Linked DNA regions of Roseiflexus sp. RS-1. The protein of the gene in region 1 interacts with the protein of each later gene in a pairwise test. Links are inferred from orthologs where the notes say so. Each region holds a gene or a part of one and is shown on either strand. Other genes may lie near its edges. The genes, in order: odhB and lpdA.

Region 1 (8,357 bases):
ATGACGTTTAATCAACGTAAACCGCAACCGCCGCGCCCGCAGGAAACGCGCTCTGCAACGCCTGCTCGTCGCCATTTGCGTCGGAGTGAGATCGAGCGTCGCCGTCAGCGCGCAATTATCATCGGCACGGCAGTGGTGGTGGCGATCGCGGTGCTGGCGCTGGCTGCCGGTCTGGTCTATGAGCAGGTCTGGTTGCCGGGACGACCGGTGGCGCAGGTCGGGAGCGTCGTGCTGACGCGCGGCGACTATGTCGCGGAACGACGTGGGGAGGCAGCGCGCCTGATTGCCCAGAGTCTCTATCTGGCGACCTTTGGTCCGCAATTTGCCCAGCAGTTTCTCGATCAGATTCCACAGATCGACGCTCAGGCGGCAGCGGCGCGCAATGAGCCGGTCGATGATGCACTGGTGAATCAATGGGTCGAACTGCAACTGATCCGGCAGGGAGCACAGTCCAGGTTCGGCATCCAGGTGACCGATGGTGAGATCGCGCAGGAGTTTATCGATCTGTTCGGTCCCAATTTTGCCCCGCCTGCCGATGCAGTGACGCCAACTGCGGTGCTGCTGCCAACGTCGCCGCCAACCGCGCCGCCTGAGCCGACGGTGGGTCCGGGAACGCCGTCGCCAACCCCCTCCGGTCCAACCGCAACGCCAACGCCGTCACCAACGCCAGAGCCGACGGTGACGCCGTCGCCAACGCCGCTGGCGGATGAGGCGCTTGCCAGGCAACAGACGGCGCTGCAACGGCTCTACGATGAGTATGTCAATGAGATGCGGCGGGTCGATCCCCAACGGCGCATCCATCTGACGCTTGATGACTTCCGCCGCGGGTTGTCCAACCAGTTTTTGCGTCAGGCGTTGACGCGCCGGGTACAGGAGCAATTGGTTCCGGATTCGACCTTTACGCCCAGCGCCGACCCGTCCGCTATCGAGACGCGCCACATTCTGCTGAAGGTGACCGTTCCGATCACTGCGACAGAAGAGGAACGTGAGCAGGCGTTTGCTGCGCGTCGTGCGGAAGCGGAGGCGCTGCTCGCCGAGGCGCGCGCCGCTGCCGATTTCGGCGAACTGGCACGTGAACGTTCCGAGGATTACAATACAAGAGCGGCGGGCGGGGCGCTGCCATCGTTTGATAAGGACGGAAAGACGCCGGATGGTACACAGATCGATCCGGCGCTGGTCGCGGCTATCGCGAATGCGTCTGAGAATGAGATCGTCGGTCCGGTACGCACGTCATTTGGCTGGCATATCGTGCAGTTGGTGCGGCGCACGGTCGATTCGCGCGAGACGCAACTCAACCGGGCGCGTGCTGAGGCGTTTGAGCGCTGGCTTGAGGAGCAGCGCGCCGCTGTCAGTGTGCAGCGCTTCCCAACCCTCGTGCCAACCCCTTCGCCGTTACCGACCGGTACGCCTCCACCGTTGCCGACGGTGGATTTGGGCGGCGAACCGACGCCGACGCCACTGCCGACCGAAACCGGAGTGCCGGTTGGGGGAACGCCGGTCACAACGCCAACGCCGACCGGAACAGCCGTTCCAGTCGAGAGAACGCCTGCCCCGACGCCGTAAGGAGTGTGTCGCGTCCTGCGCCGGTGTGCAGGGCGCCGACGCTGTGCCGCAGGCGTGGCATAGACAACCATGAGACGTTGGAAACCACAGTCCACTCAGGGGCGATGGGTTGCGCTCGGTCTGTTGATCCTCGCCCTTGGCGGCGTCACTCTGGCTGTTGTCGGGCTGATTCGTCGTCTCTCCGGCGCTCCTGATCAGTGGCAGATCGATATTGGCGCTTTTGGCTTGCTGCTGCTGCTGATCATCAGCCTGTTGGCGGCAGCGTGGTTCGCCTACCGCCTCATCGCCGCGCTGACGCTGACCTACGCCATCGACCGCAATGGGCTGTACATCCGCTGGGCGGGCAATCAGGCGATCGTTCCGCTCGATCAGGTGGTGACGATCGATGTGGGCGCCGGTCCGGTCTTTTTGCCGTTTGGCATCTTCCAGCGGGTTGGAACTTACTGGGGAAGTGCATTCGCGGGTGACAAGCCGCTGCATCTGTATGCGACACAACCGCCCGATGCATGCCTGATTATCTATACCGCCGATGCCGCCTATGCCGTGTCGCCTGAAGATCCAGAGGCGTTTGTCCAGGACCTTGAGCAGCGCCGGAGTCTGGGGGCAACCAAAGCGCTCCAACCGGCGATCGAGTACAGTCGGGTGTTCCACTACGCATTCTGGCGCGACGGAACAGTGTTGGGACTGATTGTGGCAGCGCTGGTGATCAACCTGCTGGCGCTGGCGATGATCGCTGCCGCCTACCCATCACTCGCTCCTGCCGTCGAGATGCGCTTCGATGCAACCGGCGAGGTCGCTGAGTTGCGTCCGCGTCATCAGGTGCTGTTTCTGCCGCTGGCGGCGCTCGGTCTCAGCCTGTTCAACACTGCGGTTGGGATGAGATTGTATCGGAATCTGCCGCCGGGCGCCCGCCTGCTCCAGGGCGCCTCGGTGATTGTGCAACTCCTGTTCCTGGTCGCAATCGCGCAGATCCTGTGGTGAGCGCGACGGCGCCCCCTCATCCCTCCAGCAACAATCGCTCCGGGTCTTCCACCAGTTCCTTGACCCGCACCAGGAACGATACCGCCTCACGTCCGTCGATGATGCGATGATCGTAGGAGAGGGCGACATACATCATTGGACGGATGACGACCTGCCCGTTGAGCGCCACCGGACGTTCCTGAATCTTGTGCATGCCGAGAATGCCAACCTGCGGCGCGTTGAGAATCGGTGTGGACATCAGTGAGCCGAAGATGCCGCCATTGGTGATGGTGAACGTGCCGCCTTGCAGGTCGGCAATCGTGAGTTTCGACTCGCGGGCGCGGTGCGCCAGTTCTTCGATGCTGCGCTCGATTTCTGCGAAACTGAGGCGGTCTGCGTTGCGCAGCACCGGCACAACCAGCCCTTCGTCGGTGCTGACGGCGATGCCGATGTCGTAGTAATGCTTGACGATAATCTCGTCACCGCGAATCTCGGCGTTGAGAAGCGGGAAGGCTTTCAACGCGCCGATCACCGCTTTCGTGAAGAACGACATGAAACCGAGACCGACGCCGTGGCGCTCACGGAACGATTCGCGATGCCGTTTGCGCAGATCGATCACGGCGCTCATATCGATCTCGTTGAACGTTGTGAGCATCGCCGCGGTGCGCTGCGCCTCGACGAGTCGGGCGGCAATCGTCTGGCGGCGGCGGGTCATGCGGATGCGCTCTTCGCGTCGTCCGTCGTCGGGAACCGGCGCCGGTTGCGTAGCGGGCGTGAGCGCGGGCGTGTGGGGTGTGACCGCCGGAACTGCCTCCGTCGGAAGCGGCGCTGGCGAGCCAGCGCCGTGGCGGATCACATCATCTTTCGTCACCCGACCGCCGGGACCACTGCCGGGAATTGCGGCAATATCGACGCCGTGCGTTTCGGCGAGGCGACGGGCGACCGGCGTCGCCGTCACTCTGGCGCCAGCACCGTCGTGGAGCGGCATAGCCGGTTCTTCCACCTTCTCCGCGATCACCCCCAACAGTTCGCCGATGGTCACCGTGGCGCCATCCGGCTTGAGGATACGACTCAGAATACCAGAGCCGGATGCGGTCACTTCGACCGTCACCTTGTCGGTTTCAAGTTCGACCAGCACCTCACCCGCAGTAACTGGATCGCCCTCGTGTTTGTGCCATGCCCCGACCGTCGCCTCGACAATCGACTCGCCCAGGGTCGGGACCTTGATTTCGACAGCCATAGACTCCTCGTGTTATCGATACTTTTCGACAGCTGGCGCGCGCAGCGCTTCGGCGATTAACCGTTGCTGTTCGATCAGGTGCAATGCCAGCGACCCTTCCGATGGGCTCGCCGACTCAGCACGCCCGACATAACTGAGAGTCATATCGGGACCGATCAGTTCGCGCAGGCGTGGCGCGACGTAGCGCCACGCTCCCATGTTTTCCGGTTCCTCCTGCAACCAGACGACTTCCTGAAGGTGAGGATAGCCTTGCAGCACTGCACGCAATTCGTCCACGGGGAAGGAGTACAACTCTTCGAGACGCACCACGGCGACGCCGTTTGTCAGCGGCGTATCGTTGGCGCTGAGCAGATCGACGTAGATTTTGCCGGAGCAGAGCACCAGGCGCGCCACATCGGCAGGACGTTCGCGCGCCTGCGGATCGTCGATCACACGCTGGAAACGCCCCTCACTGAGGTCGTGCAGCGACGAGCCAGCACGCGGGTGGCGCAGCAGACTCTTGGGCGTCATGATGATCAGCGGGCGCGGGTCAGTATTCAGCAGCAGCGCCTGACGTCGCAGCAGGTGGAAATACTGCGCTGCCGTCGTACAGTTCGCCACGCGAATGTTGTCTTCGGCAGCGAGTTGCAAAAAGCGTTCGAGACGCGCGCTGGAATGTTCCGGGCCCTGCCCTTCGTAGCCGTGGGGCAACAGCATAACCAGCGCTGGCGTTTGTCCCCACTTCTTGCGCGCCGACACGATAAACTGGTCGATAATAACCTGCGCCCCATTGGCAAAGTCGCCAAACTGCGCCTCCCAGATGACGAGCGCACGCGGATTATGCGCCGAATAGCCAAACTCGAACCCCAGCGCGGCAGCCTCGGAGAGCGGACTGTTGTAGACTGCAAATGAGGCGTGCGCCTGTGGCAGCGCCTGAAGCGCACACCAGCGTTCATCGGTTTGCACATCGTGCAGCACCAGGTGGCGCTGGCTGAACGTGCCACGCTCGACATCCTGCCCGGTCAGGCGGATCGGAATTCCCTCTTCCAGCAGTGATGCAAACGCCAGCGCCTCGGCGTGCGCCCAATCGATAGCGCCTGGCATATGGAGCGCAGTGCGCCGTCGTTCCAGCATCCGTTCCAGGCGCGGATGGACACGGAAGCCGGGGGGCCACTGGAGCAACGCCTCATTGAGCGCCGTCAACCGTTCTGCTGACACGGCGGTGTGGGTACGACGCGCAATACCGGGCGGCGGCAACGGCGGCGGCTCCTCAAAGTGCGGGTGGGCTTCGGCGTCGCTGCGCGCCTGTTGCAACCTGTCCCACACCTTCCTGACCATCTCCTCCGCTTCGGTAGCAGACACCACTCCTTCGGCGATCAGTTTCGACGCCCATTGCTCGCGGACGGTCGGATGGCGGGCAATGATGGCATACATGCGTGGTTGCGTAAATGCCGGTTCATCGCCCTCGTTATGCCCCCAGCGGCGATAGCCGACCAGGTCGATCAGAAAGTCTTTGCCGAACCGTTCGCGATAGGCGTATGCCATGCGCGCAACCGCAATACACCCTTCGACATCATCGGCGTTGACGTGCACAATTGGGATTTCAAACCCCTTCGCCAGGTCGCTGGCGTACAGGGTCGAGCGTCCCTCGTGCGGCGATGTGGTGAACCCGATCTGATTATTGACGATAATGTGAATGGTTCCGCCGGTGCTGTATCCGGCGAGGTTGGAGAGGTTGAGCGTCTCGGCGACGATCCCCTGCCCCGGAAACGCAGCATCGCCGTGGATGAGGATCGGAAGCGAGGCGTGCCTGTTCTGAAGCGGCGCGCCAGCCTGATCGCATGTTTCCTGGGCGGCGCGCGCGCGCCCGGCGACAACCGGATTGACGAACTCCAGATGGCTGGGGTTGGGCGCCAGAGTGATCGGCATCTGCTCGATCCCTGCTTCGCGGAATGCACGGCGGGCGCCGAGGTGGTATTTCACATCGCCAACCCAGCCAGGCGCGCCGCGTCCTTCCGGCGAAAGCGCTGCATCACGCCCCGCCAGCAAAAACTCGCTGAGAATGGCGCTGTATGGTTTGCCGAGAATGTGCGCCAGGACGTTCAATCGCCCGCGGTGCGCCATGCCGATCACCACCTCGTGCACCCCGCCGGTCGCCGCATTGCGAATGATCGAGTCGAGCATTGGGATCAGCATGTCGCATCCTTCGATCGAAAACCGTTTCTGCCCGACGAAGGTCTGGTGCAGATACCGCTCGAAGGTTTCGGCTTCGGTCAGACGCTCGAGTAATTCACGTTTGCGCACGGCATCGAAGCCGTAGAAAAACCGGCGACTCTCGACCGCTTCACGAATCCAGGCGCGCTCCTCGAAAACCTGCACGTGATCCGTTTCGTAGCCGATTGTGCCGCAGTAGACGGAGCGCAGTTTCTGAACCCCTTCGAGCGCATTGCGCGACTCTGCCGCCAGCGGTCCACGCACAATATGGGCGGGCAGGAGCGCCAGGTCAGCATCGTTGACATCGTGGATCGCGGCATCGAGACCTGGATCGCCGGGAGGATCGCGGCCAAGCGGATCGATCCGCGCCGCCAGATGCCCCAGTTCGCGGATATAGCGAATGAGACGGGCGGCAGCGACGGTATGGGTGACATCGATTGGCGATGTTGGTCCAATGTGCGCTTTGGACATGTCAATGTCCGGCGTCGTCGAAAGGTCGATGGTCACAGGGATTGCGGGGGCAGGCGTCGCTGTCGGCAACGCCTCTTCCGGCGACCACTGCGCAAAGAAGGCGCGCGTTTCCGGATCGACCGATGCGGGATCGGTGCGATACCGTTCGTAGAGTTCGATCACATACCCGGCGTTCGGGCCGTGAAAACGTGTATCTGAAGGCATGCAGCACCTGTTCTTTGTTCTTTTTCGCACCCATTATAGCACTCGTGAGTCGGTACGGTGGGCAAAAGCTCTGCCGCGCGGCATGGAAGCTCGCGCCACGTTATCCAGCCCCGCAGGGGCTTCCACGACCTCGGCAAGGGCTGATGAAGATTGAGCATTGATGCCGGACTGACCGTGGGGCTCATATTGATCATTAAATCCGGTATGCCGAACTGGCTGTGGGGCTCATGAAGATTGAGAATTAAATCCGCTATACCGAACTAGCCGTGGGGCTAAAGCCCTCGGCTATGCAAGGCAAAGCCCGCCTGCGCGGGCGAGAGCGGAGTAATTACTCAACAACCATAAGCCCGATGCGGAATGATAAGGGATTTATCCCGAACGAAACTGCTGACAGGGGGCTGAGAGCCTGTCCGAACAATGAATTCGGATTTGGTTCCTGTGAGATATTGAGGGTGCTAATGCTTGTTACCCCAAAAAGACATTATCGGGATTTTCACGCATCTTTCAACGCTTTGGGTACGTGTTGCCATTCTTTCATTGCTGCAAAGCCCACGCAGGCAGGCTTCCCGCCCACGAGCCGCGATGTTCGTTGCCAGGCAGGACGGTATGCTGTACTACTGTTTGGCAAGCCTGCTGTTCTGTCAGTATGTCCAACACACGCCTGCACCCGACGGCTTTGCCGCGCTGTGCCAGGCTCGCTGCAGGTGCAAACTGTTGGACTGCTCTCCTGATCCTCAGTTTCACCCTGGCAGAGATTTTCCTGGAATGCTGTTGTGACTCCGTGCTGAGTCGCAGCAAGGTGGTTCTCGAGGCATGCTAGAAGGAGATGCCTTGCTGCAACTCAGCTAACCGGTCAGTTATATCGCCAGCGCCCCGCTACTCGGCTGCCGCTTCGCCCGCCTCAGCCACGGCCGCCGCTTCCTCCGCCGCTGGCTCAGTCGCCGCTTCGACCTCGCCCTCCGTCGCCATTGCCGCCACCGGCTCGCCCGTCGCCTCGGCTGCCGCTTCGCCCGCCGCTGGCTCGGTCGCCGCCTCGACCTCGCCTTCCGTCGCCATTGCCGCCACCGGCTCGCCCGTCGCCTCGGCTGCCGCTTCGCCCGCCGCTGGCTCGGTCGCCGCCTCGACCTCGCCTTCCGTCGCCATTGCCGCCACCGGCTCGCCCGTCGCCTCGGCTGCCGCTTCGCCCGCCGCTGGCTCAGTCGCCGCTTCGACCTCGCCCTCCGTCGCCATTGCCGCCACCGGCTCGCCCGTCGCCTCGGCTGCCGCTTCGCCCGCCTCAGCCACGGCCACTGCTTCTTCCGCCGCTGGCTCAGTCGCCGCTTCGACCTCGCCCTCCGTCGCCATTGCCGCCACCGGCTCGCCCGTCGCCATTGCCGCCACCGGCTCGCCCGTCGCCTCGGCTGCCGCTTCGCCCGCCGCTGGCTCAGTCGCCGCTTCGACCTCGCCCTCCGTCGCCATTGCCGCCATCGGCTCGCCCGTCGCCTCGGCTGCCGCTTCGCCCGCCGCTGGCTCAGTCGCCGCTTCGACCTCGCCCTCCGTCGCCATTGCCGCCATCGGCTCGCCCGTCGCCTCGGCTGCCGCTTCGCCCGCCTCAGCCACGGCTGCCGCTTCGCCCACTGCTGGCTCAGTCGCCGCCTCGACTTCGCCCTCCGTCGCCATTGCCGCCACCGGCTCGCCCGTCGCCTCGGCTGCCGCTTCGACTGCGCCTTCCGCCACTTCCTCGTTC
Region 2 (8,236 bases), 500 kb from region 1 along the record:
GTCAGCAGCGCGCGGTCGCCGCACTGCGCTTTGGTCTCAATATGGTCGATGGCGGCTTCAATATCTACGCCGCCGGTCCGCCCGGCATCGGTAAAATGACCGCTGTTCAGGCATTTATCGAAGAACTGGCGCAGCGTCGCCCAACGCCGTCGGACTGGTGCTATGTCAACGATTTCGACGATCCCTACCAGCCAAGGGCGTTGCGTTTGCCACCCGGTCGTGGGCGACGCTTGCAGCAGGATGTGCATATGATGATCGCGCATCTGCGTGCAGAATTGCCGCGCGCGTTCGAGAGCGATGAGTATGCGGCGCGGCGGGATGAGGTGCTGCAGCAACTCAACTCCCGGCGTGAAGAATTGCTCAGTCAGATCAGCGAACGCGCTGCACGGCAGGGGTTTGTCTTACAAGCCGGTCCGGTCGGCATCATGATTATCCCAATCCTCAACGGCGAGCCGTTGAGTGATGCTGCATTTCAGGCAATGACGCCGGAACAGCGTGAAGAGTTGCTGCGTCGTCGCGCCATGCTCCAGGACGAACTCAAGCAGGTGATGAAACAGGTGCGCGCTGCGGAGCGGGTTGCGCGCCAGCGTATGGAAGAGATTGATCGTCAGGTCGTCGAGTATATCGTCGGCGGGTTGATCGACGACTTGCAGGAACAGTACGCCGATCTGCCGGAGGTGGTAGCGTTTCTGGAAGCGGTTCAGAAGGATATCCAGGAGAATCCCGATCCCTTCCGTTCCGGCGGTCAGCAGCAACCGTCGGGCGAGGCGCAGGTCGATCTGGCATCGGTCCCATGGCTCAAAGAATTGCCGTTCCGCAAGTATCAGGTGAATGTCCTGATCGATAACAGTCGTCAGCAGGGCGCGCCGGTCGTTGTCGAATACAACCCGACCTATCCCAACCTGTTCGGGCGTATCGAGAAGGAAACCCACTTTGGCGCACTGTACACCGACTTTCTCATGATCAAACCCGGCAGCCTGCACCGCGCCAATGGCGGCTTTCTGGTCATCGAGGCGGAAGACCTGCTGCGCGACTATTTCAGTTGGGATGGTCTCAAACGCGCGCTGCGCACCCGCGAGATTCAGATCGAAGAACTCGCCGACCGGCTGGGTCTCACAACCGTCAAGAGTCTGCGCCCGCAACCCATACCGCTCGAACTCAAAGTTATACTGGTGGGACCGCCGCCACCGTACTATTTGCTCGCCGCCTATGATGATGAGTTCTCGACCCTGTTCAAGGTCAAAGCCGATTTTGACATCAGCATGCCGCTGAATGCGGAGAACCTGCACGGTTCGCTCCACCTGTTCCGGCGCTTTTGCGAGCGCGAGGGTCTGCTGTCAATCTCCAATGACGCAGCCGCGCGTCTGCTGGAGCACTCGTTGCGGCTTGCCGAGGATCAGGAGCGTCTTTCGACCCATTTCGGCGCGCTGACCGATGTGGTGCGCGAGGCGAATTACTGGGCGTGCCAGGAGGGGTGCGACGCAATTCTGGAACGGCACGTTACGCGCGCGTTGGAGGAGAAGGTCTACCGTTCGAACATGATCCAGGCGCGCATCCAGGAATTGATCGACCGTGGCATCATTTTGATCGATACCGAAGGCGCAAAAATTGGCCAGATCAACGGATTGTCGGTTCTGAGCCTGGGGGACTATACGTTTGGCAGACCGAGCCGTATCAGCGTCAGTGTGGGACCGGGGCGTGGGTCGATCCTCGACATCGAGCGCGAAGTGAAACTCGGCGGACCGATCCACAGCAAAGGGGTGCTCATTCTCAGCGGCTACCTGGCGGATCGGTACGGTCAGGAGCGACCACTGACCCTTTCAGCGCGGCTGGTCTTCGAGCAGAGTTACGAGGGGGTCGAGGGCGACAGTGCATCGGCGGCGGAGTTGTTCGCCCTGCTTTCGGCGCTGGCAGAACTGCCGTTACGCCAGGGCATCGCAGTGACCGGCTCGGTCAACCAGCGTGGCGAAATCCAGGCAGTTGGCGGGGTGAACCAGAAGATCGAGGGGTTTTTCGATGTCTGTCGTCTGCGTGGGCTGACCGGCGAACAGGGGGTGCTCATTCCGCAGGCGAATGTTCAGAACCTGATGCTGCGCGGTGATGTGGTGGAAGCGGTGCGTGAAGGGCAGTTCCATATCTGGACGGCGCTGACCATCGATGAAGGCATTGCACTGCTGACCGGCGTGCCAGCCGGTGAGCGCGATGCAAACGGCGAATACCCGCCGGAGAGCGTCAACGGACGGGTCATGACGCGACTGCGCGCCTTCGCCGAGCGTCTCCGCGAGGGCGGAAAGACCAACGAGAGCGACAAACGACGCGAGGGGGAGCAAAACGCCCAAGGGTAAGGTTCCTGGGAGAGATGCGCAGTTTTCCGTATTCCCGTGCGTTTTTGCCCCTCATCCCCCCAACCCCCTTCTCCCACAAGGGGAGAAGGGGGAGTCTGGGTGTCTTGATGCCCGAAACGGGAGATGGTGCACGGGGGCTTTCCAAAAAACTACGCCTGCGAGCCTTCTTCTACACGGGGAGAGGGGGGAGTTTATTTGTCCTGAAGCCCAAAGAGTGACCGTGGTTGCGGTTAGTCCCGCTTCCTCCCATCCGGGTTGTTGAACGCAACGTATACGAGACAGAATAATATCGAACAATTCGGACAGGGAGACGCATATGCAAACAGCGCTGATCTGGGGTGCAGCCGGCGGGATCGGTCGCGCACTGGTTGACACGCTGAGCGAGAATGGGTGGCGTGTGCTGGGAATAGCGCGTGATGTAGCAGCGCTGAGCGACATGGACATTGAGTCATACAGCGCGGAACTGTCGCGCGAGGCGGATGTTGCAGCCGCTGCACTCTGGGCTGCGCAGCAGTCCGAGGGCGCTGTCAATCTGTGGGTGTACGCTGCTGGCGATATGATCGGCAAGCCGCTGGCGGACACGACTGCCAGCGAGTGGGAGCGTATCTTTGGCGCGAACGTGACCGGCGCTCACCTGGCGGTGACCCACTCGCTCGCGCTGGTTCCGTCGGGCGGGCATCTGGTTTTCATCGGCGCGTATGTTGATCGGATCATGCTTCCCAAACTCGGCGCCTACGCTGCTTCCAAGGCAGCCCTTGATGCCTATGTGACTGTGCTGGCAAAAGAGGTGCGCGACCGGCGCGTGACGAATGTGCGGGTTGGCGCGGTCGATACCCCCTTGTGGCGCAAAGCGCCATTCCGCCTTCCCAAAAGCGCCCACGCACCAGGCGATGTCGCTGCCGCCGTGCTGCGCGCGTATGCTGAAGGGCACAAGGGGAATCTGGATCTCTGACCCGGTCGGTGGGGGCGCACTGCCGTGCGCCCCTACATTTACGTCGTGCGGGGGGGGGCGCATTGCCGTGCGGGGGGGACGCTGCCGTGCGCCCCTACATTTACGCCGTGCGGGGGGCGCCCCTACCTTCAACCTTCACCGACCTTCAACCTTCAACCTTCACCGACCTTCAACCTTCAACCTTCCCGACTTCCATCCCCGCATCCATCCACTTCTGGTATGCATCGAATGTTCCGTTGAAATAGACGTGCACAACCTGGTTGTGGGTAATGCGCGTGATCGCTTCGAACACCTCGGCGTCGTCGGTGCTGTGCGCGACCAGCATGCCGCGTTCGGGGGCGAAATCGTCTTCGCTGGGGGGAATGACGAAGACCAGCCATTCGTTCGGATAACGACGTTCAACATCGGCGATCAACTCGACGTTGCCCTTCTCCTCCATGCCGGTATAGGGGCAACCGCAGTCGCAATCGACGCCACAACCGCCGTGTGTGCCGCAGGAAAGGGATGTTCCGCCATGCCCGGCGGATGTCAGGTTGATCATGATCGGCATGGCAACCCTCCGTTACATGTGGATCGCCGCGCCCTCAGCCGCCGCGTGCGCCGCTTCGACAATCGCTTCGTAGAGCGTCGGATGGGCGTGAACCGTGCGCATGATCGATTCGGCGGTCGCTTCGTGTGACAGCGCCAGACCTCCCTCGGCGATGAGTTCGGTGACGCGCGGACCGATCATGTGAATGCCGAGCACCTCATCGTACTGTTTGTCGGCGACAATCTTGACGAACCCCTGGCGCTGACCAAGGATCGTCGCTTTACCGTTGCCGGTGAAGGCGAATTTGCCCACCTTCACATCGTACCCCTGCTCACGTGCTTTTGCCTCGGTCAACCCGACGCTGGCGATCTCCGGGTTACAGTAGGTGCACGCCGGGATCTTGCCGTAGTCGAGCGGTTGCGTATGATGACCGGCGATCGTTTCAGCAGCGACGATACCTTCAGCCGATGCTTTGTGCGCCAGCCAGGGCGTGGTGGTGGCACAGTCGCCGATGGCGTAAATCCCTTCGACATTTGTGCGCATATGATCATCGACTTTGATGAATCCGCGTGGATCGAGCGCGACACCGACTTCTTCCAGCCCGATGTCACTGGTATTTGGCACAATACCGACGCCAACCAGCGCACGCTCAAATGTGAGTGCATGCTCGGCGCCCTGTACATCGACCAGGCGCGCCATCACGCCGCCGTCGACCTTCTCCAGGTTGTTGAGTTTTGCGCCAGCAAAGATTTTGATGCCACGACGATTGAGCGCGCGGGCGAGTTCGGCGCTGACCTCCTCATCTTCGAGCGGCACAACGCGCGGCAGCATTTCGACCAGTGTCACCTCTGCGCCGAACGCGCGGTACATCGAAGCGAACTCGACCCCAATTGCGCCTGCACCGACCACCAGGAGCGATTTGGGAACGGTGGGAATGTTTAGCCCGCCGGTCGAAGAGAGGATGCGGTCATTGTCGAACACTGCGCCGATCGCCGGGATTTCGCGGGGGCGAGCGCCGACAGCGATGATAATATGCTTTGCCGTCAATGTGCGATGCTGCCCTTCGGGGCTGCTGACCGCAACCTGTCCGCGTCCGGCGAGACGGGCAGATCCGTTGACAACATCGATCTTGTTCTTCTTCATCAAGAACGAAACGCCGCTGGTCATCGTCTTAACCACGGTGTCCTTCTGGCGCAGCGTCGCTTCCCAATCGAGCGACACGCCTTCGACAATCACGCCGAAGCGTTTCGCCTCGCGCAGTTCATCGAGCAGATCGGCGGTATGGAGCAATGCCTTGGTCGGGATGCACCCGACATTCAGGCAGACGCCCCCCATCGCCTGGCGCTCGACGACGGCGGTTTTCAACCCAAGCTGGGCAGCGCGAATGGCAGCGACATATCCGCCGGGTCCGCCGCCAATGACAATCACATCGTAGAGGGTGTCGGTCACGGAAGTCACCTTTCTATTCAGTGCGTCTGGATTGCAGACGGGAATGTGCGGATCGACTCGCGAGCGGCGGCAGGGCGCCGCCGGTCGTCCGCGAGTCGTGTAAGCGGTATTGTACCACGAGAACATCGGGTCAGAAAAACTACCGCTCCACCATCGCCCGGTTTGCCGACTCCTCCATCAGCGCCAGTTGGCGCGCCACTTCTTCAACGGCGATGCGCTGCTTGCGGTACAGGTCAGACTCACTCATCGCCAGCCGGTCGGCGGTTTCGCGGATGCGGCGCCCCTGCAGGAAGCGCATCTCCAGGATGTTGTAGAGCAGCCACTCCTGCGCCGAGGGGTCGAGTTGCGCATCAGGGCGCAGATTCTCAATCGCCTGGCGCAACACCGCCTGCAATGCGCGCGTCGGACTGCCCCCTTGTTCCTCGAGGACCCGGCGCACCGTGCGCAATCCGAGCAGCGGACTTTCGGAGAGTTTCGGTCCGCCCCAGTAGTGCGCCAGCGCTTCTTTGACCAGTTGGGGAAATTCGGGCAGTGATGCAACGTCGGATTCGAGCGTCTGAAGTGAAGCAGGGGTCGCCTGTTCGAGTTGCGTGCTGAGATGCTGGAGCGACTGCATATCCGGTCCCAGCCCGCGCAGGGTGTTGAACAACCGCTGCTGCATCTGAACGGTTTCGAGCGCCAGTTCCATTCGGTGGGTCAACGCACCGATCAGGCGCCGCGCATCGACGCTCAACGTGTCGTGCGGGTAAGCGATGCCGAGACAGCCGAGCAACGCGCCGTCAGGGGTGCGCAGCGGCAGCAACCAGAACCCTTCAACCCGCAAAAATGCGTCGGCTGGCGGGGTGTCACCGGGTGGTCGCACCGGCAATCGTGAGAGACGCGCCATCAATTCTGTGAGCGGGTGTTCGTTGACGAATCGCCGCACCACCTGGCGCGATCCGACCAGCGTTTTGACTGTGTAGCCGCCTGCATCATCCGGTGCAGCGACGAATCCTGTCTCGGAGCGCAATGCCCCGCATGCAACCACCAGCGTATTCTCCAGCAGACTCCGCAGGTCCGCCTGGGTGAATGTATTGCGTGGCAGAGCGCGCAGATAATCGATCTCGGCGTGATCCTGCGCATAGACCAGGGCGTCGAGGTATGGTTTCAGCCGGTTGACGAACAGCGGCATAATGACGGTCATAATAACTACGCCAGCGGTCAGCAGCGCCTGCTCCGGCAACCCCAGCCAGCGCGCCAGGATTGGTGTCGCACGCAGGAACAGCGCAATACTGACGCCGACGAATGGACCGTACAACACCCAGCGGATAAAGTCCTGCTTGATCAGACGGTCGGGAAGCGGCAATCCCTGGAATGCGATACTGTAGACCATCACCGTCGTCATCATCAGGACGGCGACGTTGCCCACGGCGACCAGGAAGAGCACGACTGTGAACGGAATCATGTTCTCCGGGAGAGGAATAATGAGAAAGGGATAGACCGCGATCGCCGGACCGACGAATGTCAGACTCAGGTATGTGATCCGCCGGCGCAGGGTTGGTGTGAGCGCTGCGTCGCGCACGTGGAGCGTGGTTGCCAGCCCGGCGAGACACGCGATGGTGAAGTAGAGCGTGAAGACCCAGAAGAGCGGACCGGCGTTGAATTGTGCAACAGGTTGAACCTGGACACCGTTGCGCAATACCAGGTCTGTTCCCCATGCCAGCGCCAGGAACACAGCGCTGATGACGTAAGCCATGGGAACGCTCCAGCGTCTGCGGAGGTTATGCTGACCACTGAAATCCAGCAGGGCATCGGCGAGGTGAATGTATCCTGCTGGCACACCGACGATGCCGAGCCACTGGGCGCGCAGCAGGAAGTGAAGGGTCTCCTCACGCTGCACCTGCTGCGTTAGCACGTCGCCGCCAAAGACAACGACAATGCTACCAAGCAGCACCGCCAGCGCGCGCGCAATGGGAGTGTACCGGTTTTGCAGCACCAGGTAGACCAGGAGTGAAAATGAAACGATCAGAACGGCAGAAGCCAGAATATCGTTGACCGCAAGGAGCAGGTTGGTCAAAAATGGCAGGTCGATCATACCGTTTTGTATCTTTCGCCACAGACCATGCAATTGTTATAGTATTGTACACGATCAAAGTTACGCACCTGTCGTAACTATTCACACCTGGGGCAACACTCGCGCCTGGGAGCGCGGGCGTCTCGCCCTCGTCGCGTCTACGAGGGCACAATGCCCTCGTCTCCAGGAGAGTCGAGATGGGACTATTCTCCCAGTTTGCGCATCTCTTCTGCGATGCGCAGACCCTCAATCTGACCCGCAGCCGGTGGTGCGGTAAGGTTGTATGAGATAATCTGACGCTGGAGGTTGGTAAGCATCTCGTGGTATTCGGCGCGCAAACGGGCGCGGATGGCGGGTGGAAGGCGCGACCAGCGGCGGTTGGTGTCGTGGAGCCAGGCAGCGATGCGGGCGCGCTCAGTGTCAATATCACGGCGAGCTTCAATCCACAGAGGGGCGAACCCGGCGTTCTTCAGCATGCGAAACCCGGCGCGCATATCTTCCGGCGTCAGCGCATCATCGTCATACATCAGCGGCTTACCGGCGCCGGGCAGGTTGTCGAACGCACCTTCGGCGCGCGCCTGTTCGATCAGACGATCAATCACTGTTTCCACATCGTTCGGGTTCGGCGTGCTGCGGTGCGCCCGACCACTGCTGTTGTCACGCGCCTGTTCGAGCAGACGCTCAAACAGGGTCGCGCCACCGGGATATTCAGACGCCTCCCGTGGAGCGAGCGGATCATTATGCTCAGGTGTCGGTTGGTCGGTCATAAGGAACACATGACGGTATGGAAGCCTTGCCGCGCATGCGCCTAACGCGCCGCAACACTCGCTGCGCTGCTGATCGTCCCCCAGATCAGGTTCGGCAGCAAACCGAGCAGCACCACCAGCACCGTTGATACGATGATGGCA

Evidence for each region.
Region 2: the proteins of odhB (region 1) and lpdA interact in binary tests that used the Escherichia coli proteins (3 or more experiments, as listed by UniProt). The link is inferred for Roseiflexus sp. RS-1 from one-to-one orthologs.

Annotation. Positions count from the first base shown.
Region 1 is NC_009523.1:4,266,464-4,274,820, reverse strand. The notes cover bases 1,663-4,629. They hold odhB (2-oxoglutarate dehydrogenase complex dihydrolipoyllysine-residue succinyltransferase), read right to left. Parts: upstream 3,764-4,629; coding sequence 2,561-3,763; downstream 1,663-2,560. Other genes in these bases: ROSERS_RS17515 (2-oxoglutarate dehydrogenase E1 component), read right to left, coding at 3,776-4,629; ROSERS_RS17525 (PH domain-containing protein), read left to right, coding at 1,663-2,544. In the rest of the region: ROSERS_RS17530 (peptidylprolyl isomerase), read left to right, coding at 1-1,563; more of ROSERS_RS17525, read left to right, coding at 1,633-1,662; more of ROSERS_RS17515, read right to left, coding at 4,630-6,631; ROSERS_RS17510 (hypothetical protein), read right to left, coding at 7,508-8,357. UniProt on the Escherichia coli protein: E2 component of the 2-oxoglutarate dehydrogenase (OGDH) complex which catalyzes the second step in the conversion of 2-oxoglutarate to succinyl-CoA and CO(2).
Region 2 is NC_009523.1:3,767,160-3,775,395, reverse strand. What follows is about bases 3,068-5,913. They hold lpdA (dihydrolipoyl dehydrogenase), read right to left. Parts: upstream 5,276-5,913; coding sequence 3,860-5,275; downstream 3,068-3,859. Other genes in these bases: ROSERS_RS15430 (histidine kinase N-terminal 7TM domain-containing protein), read right to left, coding at 5,415-5,913; ROSERS_RS15440 (hypothetical protein), read right to left, coding at 3,467-3,847; ROSERS_RS15445 (SDR family NAD(P)-dependent oxidoreductase), read left to right, coding at 3,068-3,297. In the rest of the region: ROSERS_RS15450 (Lon protease family protein), read left to right, coding at 1-2,345; more of ROSERS_RS15445, read left to right, coding at 2,662-3,067; more of ROSERS_RS15430, read right to left, coding at 5,914-7,349; ROSERS_RS24260 (J-domain-containing protein), read right to left, coding at 7,532-8,095; ROSERS_RS15420 (NADH-quinone oxidoreductase subunit N), read right to left, coding at 8,137-8,236. UniProt on the Escherichia coli protein: Lipoamide dehydrogenase is a component of the glycine cleavage system as well as of the alpha-ketoacid dehydrogenase complexes.